Regions from separate parts of the Enterobacter sp. B79-1 genome, predicted to be linked through region 2. Evidence: predicted binding sites of a transcription regulator. Region 2 holds the regulator's gene; each other region holds the start of a gene.
What was found. Region 2 encodes sigma-54, which starts transcription at its own class of promoters, with help from an activator protein. Its sites were predicted from a motif close to GTTGGCACANNTTTCGCTNT; they were not measured.
Positions count from the first base shown of each region.

Region 1 (2,268 bases), on a different contig from region 2:
CCTACAACACCATCATTACGCTCGGCAAAGACAGCGAATACAGCTACAACTCCACCGACCGGTACAATAAGAATCACCTGGTACCGTTTGGTGAATTTGTCCCGCTGGAGTCGATTCTGCGCCCGCTGGCCCCGTTCTTTGACCTGCCGATGTCCTCTTTCAGCCGCGGTCCGTACGTTCAGCCTCAGCTGCACGCGCACGGTCTCGCCCTGACGGCGGCCATCTGCTACGAAATCATTCTCGGGGAACAGGTGCGCGATAACTTCCGCCCGGATACTGACTATCTGCTGACCATCTCCAACGATGCATGGTTTGGTAAGTCAATCGGCCCGTGGCAGCACTTCCAGATGGCGCGCATGCGCTCCCTGGAACTGGCGCGTCCGCTGCTGCGCAGCACCAACAACGGCATCACCGCTGTGATTGGTCCGCAGGGTGACATTCAGGCGATGATCCCGCAGTTCACCCGCGAGGTGCTGACCACTACAGTCACGCCTACCACGGGGCTGACGCCGTACGCGCGTACCGGCAACTGGCCGCTGTGGATTTTGACCACGCTGTTCGGCTTTGCCGTGGTGCTGATGAGTCTGCGTCAGCGTCGTAAATAATTTTACCTTCTGTTGCCGGGTGGCGCTGACGCTTACCAGGCCTACATTTTTGCTCCCGTAGGTCGGGTAAGGCGTAGCCGCCACCCGACAATCCCCTCCAAACTCCCATTCTGGCACGCCTATTGCTTTGTTTATTCGCGCAAACGCAGTTTGGCTTAACGTGCAACCTTGTCGCACCAGCGTAGATCATCGGCAGCACCGAAACGGTGCAACGAAAGATTATTGCCTCTGAATGGTGCGGCGCGCTTCGCAAAAATAAACAATAACGCAGCAAAATCTTTACATTAAGCCAGACTAAATGTTAACAAGCTTGCATAACACTGCACTCGCATAGCGCGAGATATAACAACATCACAATGGGTATCAATGCGTCACTGGCGCTGATAAGAAAGGAGTTGGGTATGCAATTACGTAAACTGGCCACAGCAATGCTGGTTATGGGAATGTCTGCTGGCGTCGTTCACGCTGAAGATGCTCCGGCAGCAGGCAGCACTCTCGACAAGATTGCCAAAAACGGCGTCATCGTGGTCGGCCACCGTGAATCTTCTGTCCCGTTCTCTTACTACGACAACACGCAAAAAGTCGTAGGCTATTCACAGGATTACTCCAACGCCATCGTTGAAGCTGTGAAGAAAAAGCTGAACAAACCTGACCTGCAGGTGAAGCTGATCCCAATCACTTCACAAAACCGTATTCCACTGCTGCAAAACGGCACCTTTGATTTCGAGTGTGGTTCCACCACCAACAACCTTGAGCGTCAGAAACAGGCCGCCTTCTCCGACACCATCTTTGTCGTGGGCACCCGTCTGCTGACCAAGAAAGGCGGCGCAATCAAAGATTTTGCTGACCTGAAAGGCAAAGCGGTCGTTGTGACCTCCGGTACGACTTCCGAAGTGCTGCTGCACAAGCTGAACGACGAGAAGAAAATGGATATGCGCATCATCAGCGCGAAAGACCATGGCGACTCCTTCCGTACCCTGGAAAGCGGTCGTGCCGTCGCGTTTATGATGGATGACGCCCTGCTGGCGGGCGAACGTGCGAAAGCGAAGAAACCAGACAACTGGGAAATCGTGGGCACCGCGCAGTCGAAAGAAGCCTACGGTTGTATGCTGCGTAAAGACGATGCTGACTTCAAAAAGCTGATTGATGACACCATCGCGCAGGCACAGACATCCGGCGACGCGGAAAAATGGTTCGACAAATGGTTCAAGAACCCGATTCCACCAAAGAACCTCAACATGAACTTTGAACTGTCTGACGACATGAAAGCACTGTTCAAATCACCAAACGATAAAGCGCTTAACTAATTAGAACGACAGGGGCGGGATCTCCTGCCCTCTCGATTGTCGGGAAGCATGGACAGACTATACGTTGAGTGGTCGTTCCCCACTCAGCGCGAAAATGAGCTTCTCACCAATCTTCGAGGGTAGCGCTGCTACCCTTTTTTTTCTGGAGTTTATTATGTCAATTGACTGGAACTGGGGCATTTTTCTGCAACAAGCCCCGTTCGGCAACACCACCTATCTTGGCTGGCTGTGGAGCGGCTTTCAGGTCACCGTTGCGCTATCGATAACGGCGTGGATTATCGCGTTTCTTGTCGGTTCGCTGTTCGGTATTCTGCGCACCGTTCCCAATCGCTTTCTTTCAACACTCGGCACCCTGT
Region 1 is NZ_JBYAZJ010000001.1:1,447,323-1,449,590, forward strand. Features, by position in the region: gene lnt (apolipoprotein N-acyltransferase) at 1-605, shown strand, start outside; gene AC2T6E_RS07015 (amino acid ABC transporter substrate-binding protein) at 1,007-1,912, shown strand; gene gltJ (glutamate/aspartate ABC transporter permease GltJ) at 2,067-2,268, shown strand, end outside.
Region 1: AC2T6E_RS07015 (amino acid ABC transporter substrate-binding protein) is a predicted target of sigma-54. The motif match lies at 715-734, and genes of this name have one in related genera.

Region 2 (2,268 bases):
CGCAGCAAATCCTCGAAGATGAGCATGTTAAGCGCGTGTACCTTGGGGAAGACTTCAGACTCTGATAGGGTAGAGGTAACGTAACGCCGAACCGGAGAAAAATGCTCTGAACATGAAGCAAGGTTTGCAATTAAGGCTCAGCCAACAACTGGCGATGACGCCGCAGCTACAGCAGGCGATTCGTCTGTTGCAGCTGTCCACGTTAGAACTCCAGCAGGAGCTCCAGCAGGCGCTGGACAGTAATCCGTTGCTGGAGCAAACCGATCTTCATGACGAGGTAGAAACCCAGCAAACGCAGGACACTGAAACGCTCGACACCGCTGATGCGCTCGAACAAAAAGAGATGCCGGACGAGCTGCCGCTGGACGCCAGCTGGGATGAAATCTACACCGCCGGAACACCTTCCGGCACGCGTGCAGACTACCAGGACGACGAGCTACCGGTTTATCAGGGTGAAACCACCCAGTCACTACAGGATTACCTGATGTGGCAAGTGGAGTTGACCCCCTTCTCTGATACCGACCGCGCCATTGCGACCTCGATTGTCGATGCCGTTGACGATACGGGTTATTTAACCGTAACCCTGGACGATATCCTGGAAAGTATCGGCGACGACGAGATCGAACTCGAAGAGATCGAAGCGGTTCTGAAGCGCATTCAGCGTTTCGACCCGGTCGGTGTGGCCGCGAAAGATCTCCGCGATTGCCTGCTGATCCAACTGTCGCAGTTCGCCAAAGAGACGCCGTGGATTGAAGAAGCCCGCTTAATCATCAGCGATCATCTGGATCTGTTGGCTAACCACGATTTCCGCTCCCTGATGCGCGTCACGCGCCTGAAGGAAGAGGTGCTGAAAGAGGCGGTGAATCTGATCCAGTCTCTCGATCCGCGTCCCGGCCAGTCGATCCAGACCAGCGAACCGGAATATGTCATTCCGGATGTGTTAGTCAGAAAACACAACGGTCGCTGGGTGGTCGAGCTGAACTCAGACAGCATTCCTCGCCTGCAAATCAACCAGCAGTATGCCTCCATGTGCACCAGCGCGCGCAATGACTCCGATAATCAATATATTCGTAGCAATTTGCAGGAAGCACGCTGGCTGATTAAAAGTCTGGAGAGTCGAAATGACACGCTGCTGCGCGTGAGCCGCTGTATTGTTGAACAACAGCAGGCTTTTTTTGAGCAGGGCGAAGAGTTTATGAAACCGATGGTACTGGCGGACATCGCCCAGGCCGTCGAGATGCATGAATCAACCATTTCTCGCGTGACCACGCAGAAGTATCTGCACAGTCCACGCGGTATTTTTGAGCTTAAGTATTTCTTCTCCAGCCATGTGAATACCGAAGGCGGCGGCGAAGCCTCGTCAACGGCCATTCGCGCACTGGTGAAGAAGTTGATCGCCGCGGAGAACCCCGCGAAGCCACTGAGTGACAGTAAGTTAACCACCATGCTGTCCGACCAGGGTATTATGGTGGCACGTCGTACTGTTGCGAAGTATCGAGAGTCTTTATCCATTCCGCCGTCCAACCAGCGTAAACAACTGGTTTGACACAACCGATAAGGAAGACACTATGCAGCTCAACATCACAGGACACAACGTCGAGATTACTGAGGCTTTACGCGAGTTTCTGAACACGAAGTTCGCGAAGCTCGAACAGTATTTCGAAAGGATCAATCAGGTCTATATTGTGTTGAAAGTGGAGAAAGTGACTCATATCTCGGATGCAACCCTACACGTTAACGGGGGTGAACTCCATGCCAGTGCGGAAGGGCAAGACATGTACGCGGCTATCGACGGCTTGATTGATAAGCTTGCGCGACAGCTCAATAAACATAAAGATAAACTGAAACAACACTAATTGTCCGGGCAGTTAACGGGTGCAGGACGGCCTGTTGTGCGACACAACAGGCCATTTGTACAGTTAGCGCTTAGGTGAAATTATGATGAACAACGATTCGGCTCTTCAACTGAGCAATGTCCTTAACCAGGAATGTACCCGCAGTGGTGTTCACTGCCAGAGCAAAAAACGTGCGCTGGAGATCATCAGTGAACTGGCCGCAAAACAGCTGGGCCTGCCGCCACAGGTGGTGTTCGAAGCTATCCTGACCCGTGAAAAAATGGGCAGTACCGGCATCGGCAACGGCATCGCGATCCCGCATGGCAAACTCGAAGAAGACACCTTGCGTGCCGTCGGCGTGTTTGTGCAGCTTGAAACACCCATCGCCTTTGATGCCATTGATAACCAGCCCGTCGATCTCCTCTTCGCGCTG
Region 2 is NZ_JBYAZJ010000004.1:307,807-310,074, forward strand. Features, by position in the region: gene lptB (LPS export ABC transporter ATP-binding protein) at 1-65, shown strand, start outside; gene rpoN (RNA polymerase factor sigma-54) at 113-1,546, shown strand; gene hpf (ribosome hibernation promoting factor) at 1,569-1,856, shown strand; gene ptsN (PTS IIA-like nitrogen regulatory protein PtsN) at 1,939-2,268, shown strand, end outside.

Region 3 (2,268 bases), on a different contig from region 2:
GCGGTCAGCAGCGTGGTTTTGCCGGAGCCGGGGCTGGAGACCAGGTTCAGCACCAGCTGTTGACGGGCGGCAAAGCGGGCGCGGTTGCGGGCGGCAATCTGGTTATTTTTGTCCAGCACGTTGATTTCCACCTCCAGCATCTGGCGCTGGCTGATGCCCGGCGCGTGGGTACCCGCTTCGCCGTGGCCGTAGTGCAGATCGCCCGCAGAGGATTGCTGCGGCGTAAAGGTGATACCCGTCAGCGTCGCCGCAGGACGCGGGGCCGGTGAAAAGGGCGCGGAGCGAAACGCGGAATGAGGACGATGTTCATCCCCTTCGATATACAGGTTGCCTTCGGCGCAACCGCAGGTGCTACACATACATTACTCCTTCTCAATTTCGAGGCGTTGGATCTGCATACCGTCATCCGCCACGATCCGCAGCCCGGTATTCTGGCACTGCGGGCAGCGCTGAACCTTTGATGACAGCAGGGTCACGTACTGCTGACACTGCTCACACCAGCACTCCGCCTGCTGCTCTTCAATATGGAGCTCGCAGCCTTCTGCCAGCGTGCCGCGACACACCAGTTCAAAACAGAAGGTCAGGGCGCTGGTCTCGACGCAGGAAAACGCCCCGATCTTCAGCCAGACGCCGGTGACGCGCTTCGCGTGGTTTTGCACTGCCTGCTGTTCGATAAGCTCCAGAGCCCGCTGGCAGAGGGTGATTTCGTGCATGACGCCTCCTCAATGAATTGCGCCATTGAATGCAATAACGGTGCCAGCTTGATTTTTGTTAGGGCGTGACGGTGTCAACACTGTCGAAATGACACGTCGACACCGCGCGGTTGACAGTGCAATAAGAGTTAAAATCTATATAAATCATAATGTTAAAAATTGGCATGGAATCTGCTTAACAGCCGCTATCTCCATTAACCGGATACCTTTTATGACTATTTGGGAAATCAGCGAAAAAGCGGATTACATCGCGCAGCGTCATCAGCAGCTCCAGGATCAGTGGCACCTCTACTGCAACTCTCTGGTTCAGGGGATCACCCTGTCAAAGGCTCGTCTGCATCATGCGATGAGCTGCGCGGCGCAGGGCGATATGCGCTTTGTCCTTTTTGGCCACTTCACGGTCTTTGTCACCCTGGCGGACAGCTTTAACAGCCACACCATTGAGTACTTTGTTGAGAACAAAGAGGGTGAAAAACACTGTATTGCGCAAGCGCAGTTGATGGCTGACGGCATGGTCGATGGCTACGTCAGCAACCGCGATCGCCAGCAGGTGCTCGAGCACTATCTGGAGAAAATCGCGCCGGTCTATAACGGGCTTTATACCGCGGTTGAGCACGACCTGCCGGTCGATCTGAAACAGCTGACGGCGGGAAATGCCTCCGCAAACGTTGCCTGATAACCAAGTGTCGAAAGTGTCGATAAGACAGTTTTTCTTCGTCAAAAATGACCATCACCTGAGGATTGCCCGGTGAACCGTTTTGTAATTGCTGACTCGACGGTCTGTATTGGCTGTCGAACCTGTGAGGCGGCGTGTTCGGAAACCCACCGCCTGCACGGGCTGCAGTCCATGCCGCGTCTGCGCGTCATGCGTAATGAAAAAGAGTCTGCTCCGCAGCTCTGCCACCACTGTGAAGATGCCCCCTGCGCGGGTGTCTGCCCTGTGAATGCCATCACCCGCGTTGATGGCGCTGTCCAGCTCAACGAAAGCCTGTGCGTCAGCTGCAAGCTGTGCGGCATTGCCTGCCCGTTCGGTGCGATTGAATTTTCCGGCAGCCGCCCGCTGCATATTCCGGCGAACGCAAATACCCCGAAAGCCCCGCCCGCGCCGCCCGCACCGGCGAAGGTGAGCACGCTATTGGACTGGGTGCCCGGCATCCGCGCCGTCGCGGTGAAATGCGATCTGTGCAGCTTTGACGAACAGGGCCCGGCCTGCGTGCGCACCTGCCCGACCAGGGCGCTGATTCTGGTCAACATTCGCGACATCACCCGCACCAGCAAGCGCAAGCGCGAGCTGACCATCAACAGCGATTTTGGCGATCTTTCGCTTTTGCAGGCGCTTAACGAGGGGGCGAAATGAACGCGATATTCATGATTAACAGCGCCGTGGCGTGCTTCACTGCCGCCGCCGTGCTGGCGCTGGTGTTCTCTTTCCATAAAACCCTGAGCGGCGGGATCGCTGGTATCGGCGGGGCGGTCGGTAGCGTGATGACGCTCGCTGCGGGCGGTGTCGTTCTGATCGGCGGGCAATCTGTTGAAACACTCATGCCGCTAATTC
Region 3 is NZ_JBYAZJ010000005.1:135,484-137,751, reverse strand. Features, by position in the region: gene hypB (hydrogenase nickel incorporation protein HypB) at 1-359, opposite strand, end outside; gene hypA (hydrogenase maturation nickel metallochaperone HypA) at 363-713, opposite strand; gene hycA (formate hydrogenlyase regulator HycA) at 925-1,389, shown strand; gene AC2T6E_RS15435 (4Fe-4S dicluster domain-containing protein) at 1,462-2,070, shown strand; gene hycC (formate hydrogenlyase subunit 3) at 2,067-2,268, shown strand, end outside.
Region 3: hypA (hydrogenase maturation nickel metallochaperone HypA) is a predicted target of sigma-54. The motif match lies at 742-761, and genes of this name have one in related genera.